Regions from separate parts of the Pseudoalteromonas sp. P1-26 genome, predicted to be linked through region 1. Evidence: predicted binding sites of a transcription regulator. Region 1 holds the regulator's gene; each other region holds the start of a gene.
The links. Region 1 encodes sigma-54, which starts transcription at its own class of promoters, with help from an activator protein. Its sites were predicted from a motif close to GTTGGCACGNNNNTNGNNT; they were not measured.

Region 1 (4,826 bases):
AGCGGCAAAGAATCAATAGATAGTGGATGCAAGCGGCGTGTTTCTGAAAAGCGTTTGATCAGAGTTTGGTCATCACTGTCTAAATAGAATAGTGTTGGGTTTGCGAAACCTGGCAGGTACTCAAGAATATCATTAAATTCTTGCTGCTCTTTCGGTAAGTTACGTACGTCGATACTGACCGCTATTTTATCGTAGTTATCAGACACACTACGTACGAGCGAAGGCAGTAAATTAACCGGAATATTATCAACGCAATAATAGCCTAAGTCTTCAAGTACTCGTAAAGCGACCGATTTACCTGAGCCTGAGCGACCGCTGATAATTATTAATTCCATTTATGCCTCTGCTGATATGACCTGAAACAGTTGCTGATCGGTAGTAGCACTACGCAGCTGTTTACAAAATTCTTTATCTTTAAGTCTATCAGCAATTGTTGATAAGGTCTTTAGGTGAAGCTGACAGTCACCATCTGGTACGATGAGTGCCACAAAAATATCAACTGGACGATTATCAATTGCATCAAAATTAATAGGGGATTCACTCACTATCACAAATGCATGAGGCTCATCTGCGCCGCTCATTCGGCCATGTGGAATAGCAATACCTCGGCCAATGCCGGTGCTACCTAGTTTTTCTCGGTTGAGTAAAGCATCTAGGATATCTTGTTGCGATAAATGAGGAAGCTGCTGGTGGGCCAGTTCGCTGATATATTCAAGAATTCTTTTTTTGCTATTAAAAAGGACCGCAGCTTTGCTGCAGTCCTGGTTAGTAAGTGAACTTAGTTTCATAATTTAATGTCGAGCTAATTTCTCTTTGTGTTTAATGACTTGGCGATCAAGTTTATCGATCAGTGAGTCAATGGCTGCGTACATATCTTGATGTTCTGTAGAAGCGAATAATTCGCCTCCGTTTACATGTAAAGTTGCTTCTGCTTTTTGGCTTAATTTTTCTACATCTAGAATGACATGAACATTATTAATATGGTCAAAATGCCTTTCTAGTTTTGCAAACTTGGTGTTTACATAGTCTCTTAATGAATCTGTGATTTCTACATGACGACCAGTTAAATTTAGTTGCATAAGCATTTTTCCTTCTATGTAAAACGTCTAAATCAGACTCTTACGCTGATTAGACGGAGGTATTGCTAGAGACTCACGATATTTTGCAATTGTACGTCTAGCTACTTTAATTCCTTGCTCAGCCAATATATCTGCAATTTTGCTATCACTCAATGGTTTAGCTGAGTTTTCTGCAGCGACTAACTTCTTGATTAAAGCGCGTATTGCTGTAGAAGAACACTCACCACCATTTTCGGTGCTGACATGGCTTGAGAAGAAATATTTCAACTCAAAAATACCCCGTGGGGTATGCATATATTTTTGCGTTGTTACCCGTGAAATCGTCGATTCATGCATTTCGACCATTTCAGCAACATCATTTAGCACCATCGGCTTCATTGCCTCAGGGCCATGCTCAAAGAAAGCTTGTTGTTGTTGAACGATACAGTTGGTCACCTTTAATAGCGTATCGTTACGGCTTTCTAAGCTCTTAATAAACCACTTTGCTTCTTGTAAGTGAGAGCGAATAAATTGGCTGTCGCTACTTGATTTAACAGAGCGAGACATAGCTGCATATTGGCTGTTCACTCTAATCTTTGGCATACAATCTGGGTTTAACTCGACTACCCAGCGGCCTTTCACTTTTTTCACTGATACATCAGGTATAACGTACTCAGATTCTTCGCGTACTATGCTATCCGCAGGCTTAGGATTTAAGCTGTGGATGAGCGTCATCACTTCTTTAAGCTCGTTTTCTTTAAGCTTAGTCTTTTTCATCAAAGTTCGATAGTCGCGACTCGCTAATAATTCGATATGCTCAGATAAAACCATTTTAGTTTCAGCTAAATATGGCGTATCGGCATCGAATTGGCGTAGCTGAATGCACAGACATTCTTGTAAACTGCGCGCGCCAATACCCACAGGATCAAATAACTGAATTCTTTTTAAGACCGCTTCGACTTCATCAAGTTCGATTTCTTCTTCATCGTTATTTTGATTAAAGCTTTCGACGATATCTTCACAGCTTACCGTTAAAATACCTGAATCATCGATAGCTTCTACAATTGCGACAGCAATCGCTTCATCAGTAGGGCTAAATGGCGTGAGCTGTAATTGCCACATTAGGTATTCGTGAAGAGTTTCGGTTGATGCACCTTGATAGATAGACTCATCTTCAGGCATTGGCCCTGATGATGTTGAAGGGGCGGCACTCATGTACTCATCCCAAGTAACATCCATGGCTAAGTCATCGCTTACGGTGTCTTTATTGAGAGCATCACTACTTTCTTGCTCGTACTCGCTAGGTGCTTCTTCGGCAGACGCGCTGACTTGCACATCGTCAGACTCCGCTTTTTGCTCATTCTTGCCGGTGCTTTCTTCATTGTAATCCGCTTCTTCCACTTCAAGTAGGGGATTACTATCAAGCGCTTCTTGAATTTCTTGCTGGAGATCCAATGTACTGAGCTGCAACAAACGAATAGCTTGTTGCAGTTGTGGAGTCATTGTAAGTTGCTGGCCCATGCGCAGCTGTAATGATTGCCTCATGTATCCCTAACAATCCTTTTAAAGTTATCGATAACTGTGCAAACACAGTTAAGTCATTATCGATTTATTGTCATTGTTATTAGTCTAGCAGATGCTCTAGTCGCTGGCGTAATGGTTACAGCCTGAATTGCTCGCCTAGATATACATCGCGTACAGTTTGGTCTGCTAATACGTGCTCAGGTGTGCCTGATGCAATTAGCTCCCCATGAGAAACAATGTAGGCTTTTTCACAAACATCAAGGGTTTCTCGAACATTATGGTCAGTAATTAGTACACCGATACCACGATTTTTTAGGTGCTCAATAATTTTCTTTATATCTAACACTGAAATCGGATCAACACCAGCAAAAGGCTCATCTAAAAGAATAAATTTAGGATTAGCGGCTAATGCACGGGCAATTTCAACGCGGCGGCGTTCACCACCTGACAGCGCCATACCTTGGCTATCGCGAATGTGTTGGATGCTGAATTCATCGAGTAAGCTATTTAGTGTTTCTTCGCGACCTGCTTTGTTTAGATCTTTGCGGGTTTCTAAAATAGCCATCAAGTTTTGGTAAACCGTTAACTTTCGAAAAATTGACGATTCTTGTGGCAGATAGCCGATACCTAAGCGGGCACGATTGTGCATTGGCAAAAGGGTAATATCGTTATCATCAATGCTGATTTTACCTTTGTCGCTTGGAACTAGGCCTACAATCATATAGAAGGTGGTGGTTTTACCCGCACCATTTGGGCCAAGCAAGCCAACAATGCTGCCCGCTTCAACTTCAAGACCGACATTTTTAACCACTTGGCGGCCTTTATAGCTCTTAGCTAAAAGCTCTGCTTTTAATGTACTCATGGTTGGCCTTTATTGTCTTTTTTATTTTCAACAGGCACTAAAATAGTGTGTACACGATCTGTTGAGTTTTCGTCTTTTTCAGCACTGATCAGCTGCTGTGCCATATCATAGGTAATGCTTTTTGCTGTCACTTTTTGACCAGCTTGAGTAACTTCAGCTTCACCATTTAAGGTTAAGAAGCGTTTTGCAACATCATAACGAACTTCTTCGGCGCTGGCGCTCATCACGGTGCCATCAGTTTGCTTTTCTTCGAAGTAAGCAGGCTTACCTGTGGCAATAATTAACTCTACTGTACCCTCGGTGTCACCGCCGTGTGCTTCAAGGCGTTCAGCGGTAATACGACGATTACCATGCACGATCTCTACGTTACCTTCAAATATGCCAACGCCATCTTTTAGTTTACCTACTTGGCGATCTGAGCTAATGCTAATTTGAGCGCCTGTTTGCTCGGCAGCTGCGCCCGAAAAGGCAATCAATAAGCTTGGGATCAGGAGTAATTTCTTCAGTTTATTGGTCATAGTATATGGTTCGTGTATGGTTAGTTAACTCAACAATTTCGGTTTTTAAATCGGCTTTTAAGCCTTTACCGGTAATCTTTAAATTCGGTCCTGTTAGTGTCACAGGTTGCTTAGAAAACATGGTCATTTTATCAATATCGACATTAATGTTTTCTGCTTTTATATCTTCAATCATGCCGTTGTGGGTTAAGTTTTTAGCAACTACATCCCCTTCAAAAATCAGCTGATCGTTTTCATACAATGTGGCTTCTTTGGCTTTTACTTGCCAAACATGCTGGTCGCCATAAATAGTAAAAATAGGTTGCTCAAAAAAGGTAAACCCTAATTGTTGATACAACTCCATTTTAGCAGCAGCCACTTTATGACTAATTTTGCCTTGCTCATCATACGCTGTTTGCTTTAACGCCACAGCAGTGTAATCAGGTGTTGCGATGATCTCGTCTTCACTAGTTATTGTGTCTGTTGATTGGTTAAAGTACGGGTACCATAACCACACCATGCAACAAACAAAAACAATACTCAGTAAAATACGGGCTATATTCATGCGCTGGTTCCATCGCTAGTTAACGGCTTACCGTTTTCTAACATGAGTAAATCAGTTAATTCACGCACAGCTCCAAAGCCACCTGGTAATAATGTGGTGTAATGAGCCAGCTTTTTAATCAGTGGGTGTGCGTCGTTTACAGCAACAGCAAACCCTACTTTTTCCATTACTGGTAAGTCTGGACCATCATCACCAATATAGGCAATTTGTTCATCAGTCAGCCCCAGTTTATCTTTTAACTCTTGATAAGCAATCAGCTTATCTTCTTGTCCCTGATAAATGTGCTGAACTGTTAGGCTAGTCATTCGCTGCTGAACTAT
Region 2 (4,826 bases), on a different contig from region 1:
CCAAATTGGCGCATGATCAGATGGTTTTTCGATACCACGTAATTCGTAATCGATACCAGACTCAACACAACGCTCGGCAAGTGCTGGAGTTGCTAAGATCACATCAATACGCAGACCGCGGTTGTCATCAAAACCTTTTGAGCGGTAATCAAACCACGAGTATTGCTCGGTTTTTTCTGGGTAAAGTTCACGGAAGGTATCTTTAAAGCCCCAGTTTAATAAAGTGCTTAACCATTCACGCTCTTCAGGTTGGAACGAACACTTACCTGTTTTTAACCAGCGCTTACGGTTTGGTTCACCAATACCAATGTCGAGATCGGTCGGTGAAATATTAATGTCGCCCATCACAATAACATCTTGCTCTGGCGTGTGGTTATCTTCTAAGTGAGTCATTAAATCTTTATAGAATTGACGCTTATAAGGGAATTTGGTTTCGTGGGCAATATTATCGCCTTGCGGGAAGTAGCCATTCATCACCGTTAGGTCACGACCATTTTCTTGTGTCACGGTAACACTGATCATACGACGCTGTGATTCGTCGGTATCGGTTGCAAAGCCTTTAACTACTGATTTCGGCTCTTGTTTACATAACATAGCCACGCCGTAATGCGCTTTTTGACCGTGAAAATAAACGTGATAACCCATTTTTTGCACATCTTCGAGAGGGAAGGCCTCATCATGTACTTTGATTTCTTGTAAGCCAATAATATCTGGTTGATGTTTATCAATTACGGCTTGCAATTGGTGTAAACGAGCGCGCAGGCCGTTAATGTTAAATGAGATTACCTTCATGGTGCACCTATTATTTTTGTTTCAGTGTTTAGCGCAATTCTATCATCAAACTAGGGCTTATTCATGAGCTAATTACGAAAATCAAATTGGGTAAATGTTGATCAATTGCTGCTTAATTTAAAAACATTGTTAACTCACTATTAATTATTAAATTAAATAAATAATTCAGTTGATCTACTGATTTTTGTTTATATAATGCGCGCAAACCATCCGTTCATATTATGTACTATTTAAAGGTAAACCATGAAAAAACAATTAGTGATGCTTTCTCTTGCATGTATCTCATTTGGCTCATTAGCAAGCAACCCGCACTACTTTTCAGCTGATAACCGTATTGAATCAAAGTTATGTAGCTTAAGTGCGAACGAAGGGTTTACCGCTGCACGTAAAGAAGCAGCAAAGCATGGCATTTCAATGTCACGTTTTTCAAAAAGCATTTTATGTAACGGCACTGACATCCGTGAAATTGCTAAAAAAGCACAATCACAAGAAGCAGCAAAAGCAGCTGTTGAAGTGTTTGCTAAAAATGAGCAAAAAGAAACTCAACTTTGCATCACTGCACTTAAAAAAGGTTTAACACCTGTGCGTGAAAAAATTGGTAACTTAAATACGTTAAAATGTAATGGCGAAGCAGTAACAGACTTCGTTAAGCGTTACCAAAACGCAGCTATCTAATAGCGGCATTTTTGTTATTTGTAAAAAGCGCTCTTCGGAGCGCTTTTTTTATGAAAAAATTACAGCACTCTATGAAAAGCTTGCTAAATCATAGGCTTAACCCCAACTTAACCAGGCTGTAAGTGCTTGATTTTAGCCAATAAGGCATTTTGGCATTCAATTTGTAACAGTCGAAGTGAATCTAATCGACTACAAGGAAATGTCTTATGAACAAGTTAACTTTAGCATCAACAATTTTAGCAGCTTTAAGCCTTTCAGCATGTTCTGCAAGTAATTCGTTAGCAAAAATCGACAGCGATTTTGGCAGCCTAGATAATGACAATGATGGTTATATCTCTAAGGTAGAAGCTGACGATGATGCAATTTGGGATCATTTTTCAAATATCGATACCAATATGGATGAGCAAATCAGCCGTACTGAATTTAATGCATACATGCAATTAAATACGGGCAAGGTAGCAACTGATAGTGAGGTATCTGAATCAGCATTTAAAGCTGAAATCGCTAAATTTGACCCAATCGAAAATGACTTTAAATCGTTAGATAACGACAAAAATGGTTATGTTTCTATTGAAGAAGCCGATGACGACGATATCGCAAATCACTTTGGCTATATGGATAGTAACAAAGATAAGCGTGTAAGCCGCACTGAGTTTGTTAATTACATTAGCAAATATGGTAGCGACGTTGCCGAAGATGATGCCCTTGAAATGGTTAAAAATAGCTAATTTCAACATTCATTCATAAATATCCCCCAAAGCCAGTGTTTTACACTGGCTTTTTTACAATAATTTTTCCAACCTTGGCCGACTTCTGTCATAATAGAGCGTTAGTGATTTAAAATGACCTTTAGTAGCAATGGCCACAAAACGTATCAGTGATGAACAGTTAGTCGAAATCATAGAAGCCGCGATTTTTGTTGCTGGAAAACCTGTGTCTAAACGTCATTTAAAAGAGACAGTATTAGCTGATTTAAGCGTTTCTATGCCGCGCATTAATAATGCAATTGAACAAATTCAAACGCATTATCAAACCCGAGGCATTAAGCTTGTTGCAGTAGGCAGCGGTTACAGGTTTCAAGCCTGCGCTAGTTTAGCGCCTTGGCTGGCAAACTTATGGCAAGAGCGCGCACCTAAATACTCACGAGCACTACTAGAAACTTTATCCTTGATTGCCTATAGACAACCCATTACCCGTGGTGAAATTGAACAAGTGCGGGGGGTCGCTGTTGGCTCAGGAATAATTAAAACCTTATTAGAAAGAGAGTGGGTTAGAGTTGTTGGCCATAAAGAGGTGCCCGGGCGCCCAGCGTTATATGCCACAACATCCGCTTTCTTAGATTATTTTTCATTAGCTGGTTTAGATGAATTACCGCCGTTGCCTGAACTTCAGGAGAGTAAAATCAACCAGTTATTGAGCGATCCTTCTGTGAGAGAACTATCTGAATGAGTAATGTAGAAACTGAAAAGTTACAAAAAGTATTAGCCCGTGCTGGCGTGGGTTCACGTCGTGAAATGGAAAAATACATCGATGCCAATCGTGTGAGCGTGAATGGTAAAGTGGCACGTTTAGGCGACCGTGTTGAAGCAACCGATGTAATTCGAGTTGACGGTCACGTAGTAAAAATTGAAGACAAAGCAGACCGTATTTGTCGTGTACTTATGTATAACAAGCCAGAAGGCGAGTTATGTACACGTAAAGACCCTGAAGGCCGTCGTACGGTATTTGATCGTCTACCACGTGTTGATGGCGAACGTTGGATTGCAGTTGGCCGACTAGATATTAATACCGCTGGTTTAATGCTGTTTACTAACGATGGTGAACTTGCTAACCGTTTAATGCACCCAAGCTACGAAGTAGAGCGTGAGTACTCAGCTCGTGTGTTTGGTGAAGTGACTAACGAAACGCTACGCAATTTAACAAAAGGAGTTGAGCTTGAAGATGGTCCTGCAAAATTCTTAAACATCAAACCTATGGGTGGTGAAGGTATCAACCGTTGGTTCAATGTGACTTTAACAGAAGGTCGTAACCGCGAAGTACGTCGTTTATGGCAATCACAAGATGTTGAAGTATCGCGTCTTATCCGTATTCGTTACGGTAAGTTAGAGCTTGATAAGCGCTTGCCACAAGGTGGTTGGGCTGAGCTTGATTTAGACACGGTTAACTATTTACGTAAAACAGTACAACTAGGCCGCGAAACGCAAACTAAGCTGTCGGTTATTCCTGAAAAGCGTAAAGACAAGCGTGCTAAAATTAACCAAATCCGTAAGGCGGTTAAAAAGCACAATCAACGCGCTAAACAAACTAAGCGTCGTTAAAAACTATTTTCAAACTTGTTTGCAAGTAGAACACTTCACACTTGCAAACAGGCATAAAAAAAGCAGCGATATCGCTGCTTTTTTTGTTTCACAATGCTAATTAAGCATTTTCAACAGCTGTACGTGGGTCAACATATTCCATGTTGAAAGCTTCAGCTACTTCTTTATAAGTAACTTTACCTTTGATCACGTTTAAGCCTTTTAAGAAGTTTGCATCGTCAAGAAGCGCTTTCTTGTAGCCTTTGTTAGCAAGGTTGATGATGAATGGTAATGTCGCGTTGTTAAGTGCAAACGTAGAAGTACGTGGAACAGCACCTGGCATGTTAGCAACACAGTAGTGAACAACGTCATCAACGATGTAAGTAGGATCAGCGTGAGTTGTTGCTTTAGAAGTTGCGATACAACCACCTTGGTCGATTGCAACGTCAACGATTGCAGAACCAGGCTTCATTGCTTTGATGTGCTCAGCTGTCACTAGTTTAGGCGCCGCTGCACCTGGGATTAGTACGCCACCGATCACAAGGTCAGCTTCTAGTACGTGTTTTTCTAGTGCGTCAGCAGTAGAGTAGATAGCTTTAACTTTATTACCGAACTGTGCGTCTAATGCACGTAGTACGTCGATGTTACGGTCAAGAACAACAACGTCAGCACCTAGGCCAACAGCCATTTGCGCTGCGCTACGACCAACCATGCCGCCGCCGATAACAACAACTTTAGCAGGCTCAACACCTGGTACACCACCAAGTAACATACCACGGCCGTGGTTTGATTTTTCAAGCGCTTGTGCACCAGCTTGGATAGACATACGACCAGCAACTTCACTCATAGGAGCAAGAAGAGGTAAACCGCCACGTGAATCAGTTACTGTTTCGTAAGCGATACACACTGCGCCACTTTTAACTAGGTCTTCAGTTTGTGGAAGATCCGGTGCTAAGTGAAGGTAAGTAAATAGAATTTGGTCTTCGCGTAACATTGCACGCTCAACAGCTTGTGGCTCTTTTACTTTAACGATCATTTCAGCTTTAGCAAAAACGTCTGCTG
Region 3 (4,826 bases), on a different contig from region 1:
GCCCAAACCCATCGCTAATTTCACTTGTGTAAATCAGTCTAACTAAATACATCTTACTCTCCTGCAAGTTGGATTTAGAAAAGATAGTACAGATGGGGGAGTTAGTAAAAAGTTGCTAGTTGCTAGTTGCTAGTTGCTAGTTGCTAGTTGCTAGTTGCTAGTTGCTAGTTGCTAGTTGCTAGTTGCGAGTTGCGAGTTGCGAGTTGCGAGTTGCGAGTTGCGAGTTGCGAGTTGCTCAATAAACTAATTAACTAGGTTAGAAATACAAACAAAATAAGTAAAGCTACAATTCTGATAGCAATGTTGGAACAATTTACTCCTAGAAAATTAGCTTAGGCTAAATTCCAGTGGTATTAACTTTGTTATGGAAATATTTTCCTAAAATTCCTGTCGGTAGCAATAAAACATTAATCACTATAGTACGAAATATTACGCCAACAAGAAAAATAATATCAAGGTCAGGATTACCATCCCACTCAGGTTGGGATATTAGTTGCGACACATAGCGTAAGTCACTAGCAAATACACTCACAAAAATGATGCAATGCGCAATGAACAAGCCTAGATAGCCATATTTCTTTGCAGCAAGAACTGTTATCGCTAACCATCCGAGCCAGTAATAAAACTCATACCCAAAAAACATTTAATCTTCCATTCGATCTGACAGCTGAGAGCTGAGAGCTGAGAGCTGAGAGCTGAGAGCTAATCATACAACAAAAAACCGCCGTATTTTTCAATACGGCGGTTTTAATTTTGTAAAACTAAAAGACCTTATTAGTCTTTAGCTTGACGGCTCGCACGCTTACGCTCACTTTCAGTTAAGTGACGCTTACGGATACGGATGTTTTCAGGTGTCACTTCCACTAACTCGTCATCATCGATGAACTCAATCGCTTGTTCAAGCGTGTAGTTTAGTGGTGGAACAAGTGTTTGTGCTTCATCTGTACCAGATGCACGAACGTTTGTAAGTTGCTTACCTTTAAGCGCGTTTACTGTTAGGTCGTTGTCACGGCTGTGGATACCGATAACCATACCTTCGTAAACTTCAACACCGTGACCGATGAATAACTTACCACGGTCTTGTAAGTTGAATAATGCGTTAGTAAGTGCTTTACCTGTTGCGTTTGCAATCATTACACCATTCTTACGAGCACCGATAGTACCGCCTTTGTGTGGACCATAGTGATCGAATGTGTGGTAAAGAAGACCAGAACCAGACGTTAATGTCATGAACTCAGTTTGGAAACCAATTAAGCCACGGCTTGGGATCATAAAGTCCATACGTACACGGCCTTTACCATCTGGAGACATGTCTGTTAGTTCACCCTTACGAAGACCAATTTGTTCCATGATAGAACCTTGGTGCTCTTCTTGACAGTCGATTGTAAGTGTTTCGTATGGCTCTTCTTTTTGACCATCAACTTCACGAAGGATTACTTGTGGACGAGATACAGCAAGCTCGTAACCTTCACGACGCATGTTCTCGATTAAGATACCTAAGTGTAACTCACCACGACCAGAAACACGGAAGCTATCTGGGTTGTCAGTTTCTTCAACACGTAATGCAACGTTGTGAACAAGCTCAGCTTGTAAACGCTCAAGGATGTTACGTGAAGTTACGAATTTACCTTCTTTACCAGCAAATGGTGATGTATTTACAGAGAACGTCATTGTTACTGTAGGCTCATCAACACTTAGCGGTGGTAATGCTTCAACGGTATTTACATCACAGATAGTGTCTGAGATTTTCAGCTCACCAAGACCTGTGATAGCAATGATGTCACCCGCGCCTGCAGACTCTGCTTCATGACGCTCAAGACCTAAGTAGCTCATTACTTGGCCAACTTTACCATTACGCTTAGTACCATCTGCACTAACAATTGTTACTTGTTGGTTAGGGCGAACAGTACCACGCTTGATACGACCTACACCGATAACACCGATGTACGAGTTGTAGTCAAGCTGAGAAATTTGCATTTGGAAAGCACCTTCAGGATCTGCATCCGGTGGAGATACTTCGTCAACGATCATCTGGAACATTGGTTCCATGTTTTCTGATGGCTCGTCTAAATCCATTGTTGCCCAGCCGTTGATAGCTGATGCATAGATTACTTTAAAGTCTAACTGTTCATCAGTTGCACCTAAGTTATCGAATAAGTCGAAAACTTGGTCCATAACCCAGTCAGGACGTGCGCCTGGTTTGTCGATTTTGTTGATAACAACAATCGGTGTTAAACCTTGTGCGAATGCTTTTTGCGTTACGAAACGCGTTTGCGGCATTGGACCTTCTTGAGCATCAACAAGTAGTAATACTGAGTCAGCCATCGAAAGTACGCGTTCTACTTCACCACCGAAGTCGGCGTGTCCTGGGGTGTCTACGATATTGATATGGTAGTCGTTCCAAGAGATAGCTGTGTTTTTAGCTAAAATGGTAATACCACGCTCTTTCTCAATGTCGTTTGAGTCCATTACGCGCTCTTCGTTACCGCCGCGCGTTTCTAATGTGCCTGATTGCTCAAGCAGTTTATCAACCAAAGTTGTTTTACCGTGGTCAACGTGGGCGATAATCGCTATATTTCTTAACTTTTCGATGCTCATATTTTTTCTCAGAGAAATTGAATCTCATTGATCCTGCAAGATCTACGCACTCACCTGCGTTTTCACCAGATGTCCCAGCATAGGATTTAAAAGGGCGCATATTATCCCTTAATAATGGCATGGATGAAAGTTTATCCAATATAAATTTATAAACTTTCTTCAAGCTTTTTATAAGTATCTGTTTTATAAATGACAAATTTATGAAAATTAAAGTGAATCTGAGCTCAAAACTGGCGAAATTTTCGTTTTTGAACCATATTTTGGCACTAAATCGTGTTCATAACAGAAAAATTGGCACGCTCAATAATTGTGCAAAACAAGGTCGCACTTTTTACGCACCAGAATGATCTTTTTACGCACCAATTTAGTGCAACAAAAGTTAACAAAACAAAGCCTTGTTTGTTTTTTGTAAGTCTAAACAAGGTGTTAAAAACATGGCACGAAACCAGCTTATATAAGCGAAAAGCAATAATGCAGCAAAAAATAAAACCCAACAATTGGAGGACACATGTCACAATCGGTTTTAGATTTTATCAAAGAAAATGACGTTAAGTTCATTGATTTACGCTTTACTGATACCAAAGGTAAAGAACAGCATGTTTCTATTCCTCATCATCAAATTGATGAAGATTTCTTCGAAGACGGCAAAATGTTTGACGGTTCTTCAATTGCTGGCTGGAAAGGTATCAACGAATCAGACATGGTACTTATGCCTGTTCCTGAGTCTGCGAAAATGGACCCGTTTTCTGAAGAAGCTACACTAATCGTACGTTGTGACGTAGTTGAGCCTTCAACACTTCAAGGTTATGAGCGTGATCCACGTTCTGTTGCAAAACGCGCTGAAGAGTACATGCGTTCTACTGGTATTGCTGACACTGTTTTATTCGGTCCAGAGCCAGAGTTCTTCCTTTTTGATGACGTTAAATACAAATCAGACATGTCTGGTTCTATGTACAAAATCGATTCTGTAGAAGCTGCTTGGAACTCAGATAAAGATTACGAAGGTGGCAACATGGGTCACCGTCCAGGTGTTAAAGGCGGTTACTTCCCGTGTTCTCCTGTTGATTCATCACAAGACTGGCGTTCAGCAACTTGTTTAGTTCTTGAAGAACTAGGTCAAGTAGTTGAAGCTCACCACCACGAAGTAGCAACTGCAGGTCAAAATGAGATCGCAACGCGCTTCAATACAATGGTATTAAAAGCTGACGAAATTCAAGAGATGAAATATGTTATCCATAACATGGCTCACCTTTACGGAAAAACAGCGACATTCATGCCTAAACCAATCGTAGGTGATAACGGTTCTGGTATGCACTGCCACCAATCTCTAGGTAAAGATGGCGTAAACATCTTCGCTGGTGACAAATACGCTGGTCTATCTGAAGAAGCTCTTTACTACATCGGTGGTATCATCAAGCACGCTAAAGCAATCAACGCATTTGCTAACGCATCAACTAACTCATACAAGCGCCTAGTACCAGGCTTCGAAGCACCAGTAATGCTTGCATATTCTGCACGTAACCGTTCTGCTTCAATCCGTATCCCAGTGGTACCGTCTGCAAAAGCACGTCGTATCGAAATTCGTTTCCCTGATCCAACAGCTAACCCATACTTAGCATTCTCTGCAATGCTTATGGCTGGCCTAGACGGTATCAAAAACAAGATCCACCCTGGCGATGCAATGGACAAAGACTTATACGATCTACCTGCTGAAGAAGCAGCTGAGATCCCACAAGTTGCATCTTCTTTATCTGAAGCACTAGCATCATTAGACGCTGACCGTGAGTTCTTAACTCAAGGTGGCGTATTCACTGATGACCTAATCGATGCATATATCGCGCTTAAAGGTCAAGAAGTTGAAAAACTTAACATGACAACTCACCCAGTTGAGTTCGAAATGTACTACAGCGTGTAACACACGCTGTAGCAGAATTATCTAAAAGATAATAAATGTGTGTTCTCAAGCCCGCTCTGCGGGCTTTTTTAATGGTAATTGAGCGGGTTCTACTCTACAGTTTTATTTAGATTAAAAAATGCAGGGTTGCAGGGTGAAAAGCACAACTTTATTGGTACTACCGCTGATTTTTATAAGCTTTTTTGGCTATAGCGCAGCGCAGAAAGTGTATTCTTGGAAAGATAAAAACGGCGTTTTAGTATTTTCTGATACACCGCGCCCTGGCGCTACCGAAGTAAAGATGAATACCCAAAACCTGACCATGCCAGCTACC
Region 4 (4,826 bases), on a different contig from region 1:
CCTGAGTTGCCGGTATTAATGATGACGGCCTATGCCACTATCGATGATGCTGTAGAAGCAATGCGTTTAGGCGCGATTGATTATATGGCAAAACCGTTTGCACCAGAAGTGCTTCTTAATATGGTGAGTCGTTATTTGCCTGAAAAGGAAAAAGAAACCGATGGCCCAATCGTTGCCGATCCATCAAGTATTAAGCTATTAGAGCTCGCGAGCAAAGTTGCCCGCTCAGATGCCAGTGTCATGGTACTCGGCCCAAGTGGCTCGGGTAAAGAAGTCTTGGCTCGTTTTATCCACGATAAATCAAATCGTAGCGATGCTCCCTTTGTGGCTATTAACTGTGCTGCTATTCCTGAAAACATGCTTGAAGCAACCTTATTCGGTTACGAAAAAGGGGCGTTTACCGGCGCGATTCAAGCTTGCCCGGGTAAATTTGAGCAAGCTCAAGGTGGTACCATCTTACTAGATGAAATCACTGAGATGGATTTAGGCTTACAAGCTAAATTACTGCGTGTACTTCAAGAGCGCGAAGTAGAGCGCTTAGGCGGTCGTAAAACGATAGAGCTTGATGTTCGCGTTCTAGCTACAAGTAACCGAGATTTAAAAGAAGCAGTGAGCGAAAATCTATTTAGAGAAGATTTATATTATCGCTTAAATGTATTCCCGCTAATGTGGAAACCATTAGCCGAGCGTCCTGGCGACATTATTGTATTGGCTGAGCATTTAATAGAGCGTCATTGCCTGAAAAGTAAAGAGCCTATCGCTCAACTAAGTGAGGGTGCGAAACAAAAGCTACTATCTCATGCTTGGCCTGGTAACGTACGAGAGCTTGATAACGTTATTCAACGGGCGTTGATATTATGTGATGGGAATAGTATTCATCAAGATGATGTCTTTATTGAAGAGTTGCTTACGGTTGATATAAAGCCAGTCGCTACGCCGCCACACAACGCACCGGTATATCAAGAACAGCCTGTTGAAGTTAATTTAGATACCGTGCCACAAGTGAGTGAGCAAGGTAATTACAAAGACGAGCTGAAAGACAAAGAGCATCGTATTATTTTAGAAACCTTAGCGCGTTGTAACGGTAAGCGTAAAGAGGTTGCAGAAACCTTAGGTATTAGTCCGCGCACGTTACGTTATAAACTGGCGCAAATGCGAGACTTGGGTATAGCCTTACCAGCATAAACTCCTTCCAAAAAGTTACTCAAACAAGCTCACATTTTTGTGAGCTTGTTTGCTGTCAAAACTCTGACATGTGAAATTAATAATTCAAGTTATTGAATTTACTTGTTTTATTTTGTGGCACGGTTTGTGCTTTATCAGTGCATAAGTAAACTGCATTGTCAGAGAGTATTATGAAAGTTCAAAACAGCGCATTATTTCAAGAAATGCAAGCTATGGCTTCAGAAGTAGGCCGTAGTAACTCAATTAATAATTTACCAACACAAACTCAGCCAACATCGTCGGCACAGTTTGGTGATTTACTTACCAATGCACTTGATACAGTGAATGGCTTACAACAAGACGCTAAGCAAAAAGTAACAGCAATGGAAATGGGTGATCGCAGTGTTTCTTTAGCTGACGTAATGATTGCTTCGCAAAAATCATCAGTCGCTTTTGAAGCTACGGTGCAAGTTCGAAATAAACTTGTTGAAGCTTATAAAGAAATCATGAACATGCCTGTGTAACTAGGTAGTGGAGAATTATTGTGGCGCAATCTAATCAATCAACTGATCTAGCCTTAGCAGGCGGCGGTATCGACTCAAACGATACTGATGATCAACAAGAGCAAAAGTCAGGCTACCTAAGTGCCTTAAACGGTGTAGATGTTTTACGTCAGGTTACTTTAGTGATCGCTTTGGCAATCTGTTTGGCTATCGCAATTTTTATTATTATTTGGGCTCGTCAACCAGATATGCGTCCGCTTGGCAAAATGCCAACGGAAGAGCTTATTCAAACGCTGGACTTTTTAGACGCTCAAAAGATTGATTACGAACTTGATGGTAACGTCATCTCTGTTGAAGAAGGTGAATACCAAAACATCAAATTATTGATGGCTCGTGAAGGCCTAGAGCAAGCGCCAAGCTCAGGGACTGACATCATCATGCAAGACATGGGGTTTGGTGTTAGCCAACGCCTTGAACGTGAACGTTTAAAACATGGTCGTGAGCAACAGCTTGCACGTACCATCGAAGAGCTAAAAAATGTTACTCGCGCCAAAGTACTTTTAGCTATTCCAAAAGAAAACGTATTTGCTCGTCGCGAAAAACAACCTTCAGCGACGGTAGTGCTTACCTTAAAACGCGGTCGTACACTTGACGGTGAAGAAGTTGACTCAGTAGTTGATATTGTTGCCTCAGCAGTCCAAGGTTTATCGCCAGAGCGTGTTACTGTTACCGATCAAAATGGTCGCTTACTTAATTCAGGCTCACAAAACTCACTTGCTGCTCGCTCTCGTAAAGAGTATGAAATTGAACGTAAGCGTGAAGAAGAGTACTTAAATAAAATCGATAGCATCCTTATTCCAGTTGTAGGCTTAGGTAACTATACCGCGCAAGTCGATTTAAACATGGACTTTAGTGCAGTCGAAGAAACACAAAAACGTTATAACCCAGACTTACCCGCTGTGCGCAGTGAAACCACGTTCGAAGAAAACAACATCGGTGGTCTTGCAGTGGGCATTCCTGGTGCGCTAACGAATCAGCCGCCAGTTAACTCTAATATTCCAGAAATTGCAGGCCAAGGTGGAGCAGGCTCAGCAACGAACCCAAGTCGTTCGCATAAAGAAGCAACACGTAACTACGAGCTTGATACAACAATTTCGCATAAGCGTCAGCAAACCGGTGTTATTCGTCGTATCAGTGTTTCAGTTGCCGTTGATTATGTACCGCAGGTGGGTGAAAATGGTGAAACAACCATGGTTCCTCGCTCTGTAGAAGCATTGTCAAATATTCGTCGTTTATTACAAGGCGGTGTTGGTTTTGATATGCAGCGTGGTGATGCACTTGAGGTTGTCACAGTGCCATTTGTTCGTGAAGATGCTGGTGAAGCGATTGAAGTTCCACTTTGGGAGCAAGATTGGTTCATGAAGATGCTACGCTTAGCATTAGGTGCACTGGTTATCATCGTACTGATTGTCTTTGTAGTAAGACCTATGCTGAAACGTCTAATTTACCCAGACGATACACTAGAAGAATATGATGAAGATGCATTAAGTGCAGGTGTAGATATTGGTGATAGCACGCTAGATATGCTAAATAAAGACTTTGACTCTGCTGCTGTAGGATTCTCAAGTGATGGTACACTACAGCTGCCAGACTTACATGGCGATGAAGATTTACTCAAAGCAGTTCGTGCATTGGTTGCAAATGAACCAGAACTGTCTTCTCAAGTAGTGAAAGCGTGGTTAACAGAAGATGACTGATCAAGAACAAAAACAACTACCACCGGCGTTTGATGTTGATAAATTAGACGGTGTTGATAAGGCGGCAATCTTATTGCTGAGCTTATCAGAAGAAGATGCTGCGCAAATCCTTAAGCACTTAGAGCCAAAGCAAGTGCAAAAAGTGGGTATGGCAATGGCTGCGCTAGATGATTTATCGCAAGCGAAAATTAGCGCAGTCCATAATTTGTTTATTGAGCAAATTCAAAGCTTCAGTACCATAGGCTTCCAGTCTGAAGACTTTATCAAAAAAGCTCTTACAGCAGCGCTTGGTGAAGACAAGGCAGCAAGCCTTATTGACCAAATTGTTATGGGCTCAGGGGCGAAAGGTCTTGATTCATTGAAGTGGATGGATTCAAAGCAAGTGGCGAATATTATTCGCAACGAGCACCCGCAAATTCAAACCATTGTTTTATCGTATTTAGAGCCAGAGCAATCAGCGGAAATCTTGTCGCAATTCCCAGAAAAAGTGCGCTTAGATTTAACCATGCGTATTGCAAACCTTGAAGAAGTTCAACCAGCAGCATTGCAAGAGTTGAATGAAATCATGGAGAAACAGTTCGCAGGTCAAGCTGGTGCGCAAGCTGCGAAAATGGGTGGCTTGAAAGCGGCTGCTGATATCATGAACTACCTAGATACCAATGTTGAAGGTCAGTTAATGGATTCAATCCGTGAACACGATGAAGAGATGTCACAGCAAATCCAAGACCTTATGTTTGTCTTTGAGAACTTAATGGATGTTGAAGACCGTGGTATTCAAGCGATCCTTCGTGAAGTACAGCAAGATGTATTAATGAAAGCAATTAAAGGTACTGACGAAGCATTAAAAGAGAAGATTTTGGGCAATATGTCAAAACGTGCTGCTGAATTACTCGCTGATGATCTTGAGGCAATGGGCCCTGTTCGTATTAGTGAAGTAGAAGCGGCACAGAAAGAAATTCTTTCTACGGCACGTCGTTTAGCTGACTCAGGCGAAATTATGCTTGGTGGCGGTGGTGGTGAGGAGTTCCTGTAAGCCATGAGTAAGTCTTCATTTCATACAGGACGCCCAGTGCATGCCAGTGAAGCTGCCGATGAATTATTGGAAAACTGGCCAATTCCTGAAGTGACGCAAGATACAACAAAACTCGCTGGACGCTCAACGGCGTATGGCACGCCTTTAGCTGACTTATATCGTAAAGAGCAGCAAAAGCAGCAGGCCGAAGAGCAGCCAGAAGAGCCTGAAATTCCGTCCCTAACAATGGCTGAGCTTGAAAAGATCCGTCAAGATGCCTACGAAGAAGGACTAAAGCAAGGCCATGAGCAAGGCTATATAGATGGTTTTGAAAAAGGCGCACATGAGGGAAAAGAAGCTGGCTTTAAAGAAGGTGTTGAGCTTGGTAAG

Region 2: the regulator sigma-54 is predicted to act here: its motif matches at 1,616-1,634, upstream of AN394_RS07230 (EF-hand domain-containing protein).
Region 3: the regulator sigma-54 is predicted to act here: its motif matches at 3,032-3,050, upstream of glnA (glutamate--ammonia ligase).
Region 4: the regulator sigma-54 is predicted to act here: its motif matches at 1,299-1,317, upstream of fliE (flagellar hook-basal body complex protein FliE).

The regions. Positions count from the first base shown of each region.
Region 1 covers NZ_LKDX01000003.1:160,314-165,139, reverse strand. The annotation lists gene rapZ (RNase adapter RapZ) at 1-335, opposite strand, end outside; gene ptsN (PTS IIA-like nitrogen regulatory protein PtsN) at 336-788, opposite strand; gene hpf (ribosome hibernation promoting factor) at 792-1,079, opposite strand; gene AN394_RS03450 (RNA polymerase factor sigma-54) at 1,107-2,603, opposite strand; gene lptB (LPS export ABC transporter ATP-binding protein) at 2,719-3,444, opposite strand; gene lptA (lipopolysaccharide transport periplasmic protein LptA) at 3,441-3,962, opposite strand; gene lptC (LPS export ABC transporter periplasmic protein LptC) at 3,952-4,506, opposite strand; gene kdsC (3-deoxy-manno-octulosonate-8-phosphatase KdsC) at 4,503-4,826, opposite strand, start outside.
Region 2 covers NZ_LKDX01000010.1:8,797-13,622, reverse strand. The annotation lists gene xthA (exodeoxyribonuclease III) at 1-792, opposite strand, end outside; gene AN394_RS07235 (hypothetical protein) at 1,036-1,467, shown strand; gene AN394_RS07230 (EF-hand domain-containing protein) at 1,674-2,195, shown strand; gene scpB (SMC-Scp complex subunit ScpB) at 2,326-2,916, shown strand; gene rluB (23S rRNA pseudouridine(2605) synthase RluB) at 2,913-3,785, shown strand; gene ald (alanine dehydrogenase) at 3,886-4,826, opposite strand, start outside.
Region 3 covers NZ_LKDX01000005.1:19,172-23,997, reverse strand. The annotation lists gene AN394_RS04315 (BLUF domain-containing protein) at 1-52, opposite strand, end outside; gene AN394_RS04310 (hypothetical protein) at 338-643, opposite strand; gene typA (translational GTPase TypA) at 775-2,598, opposite strand; gene glnA (glutamate--ammonia ligase) at 3,107-4,513, shown strand; gene AN394_RS04290 (DUF4124 domain-containing protein) at 4,647-4,826, shown strand, end outside.
Region 4 covers NZ_LKDX01000002.1:194,670-199,495, forward strand. The annotation lists gene AN394_RS02260 (sigma-54 dependent transcriptional regulator) at 1-1,185, shown strand, start outside; gene fliE (flagellar hook-basal body complex protein FliE) at 1,356-1,688, shown strand; gene fliF (flagellar basal-body MS-ring/collar protein FliF) at 1,709-3,424, shown strand; gene fliG (flagellar motor switch protein FliG) at 3,417-4,457, shown strand; gene fliH (flagellar assembly protein FliH) at 4,461-4,826, shown strand, end outside.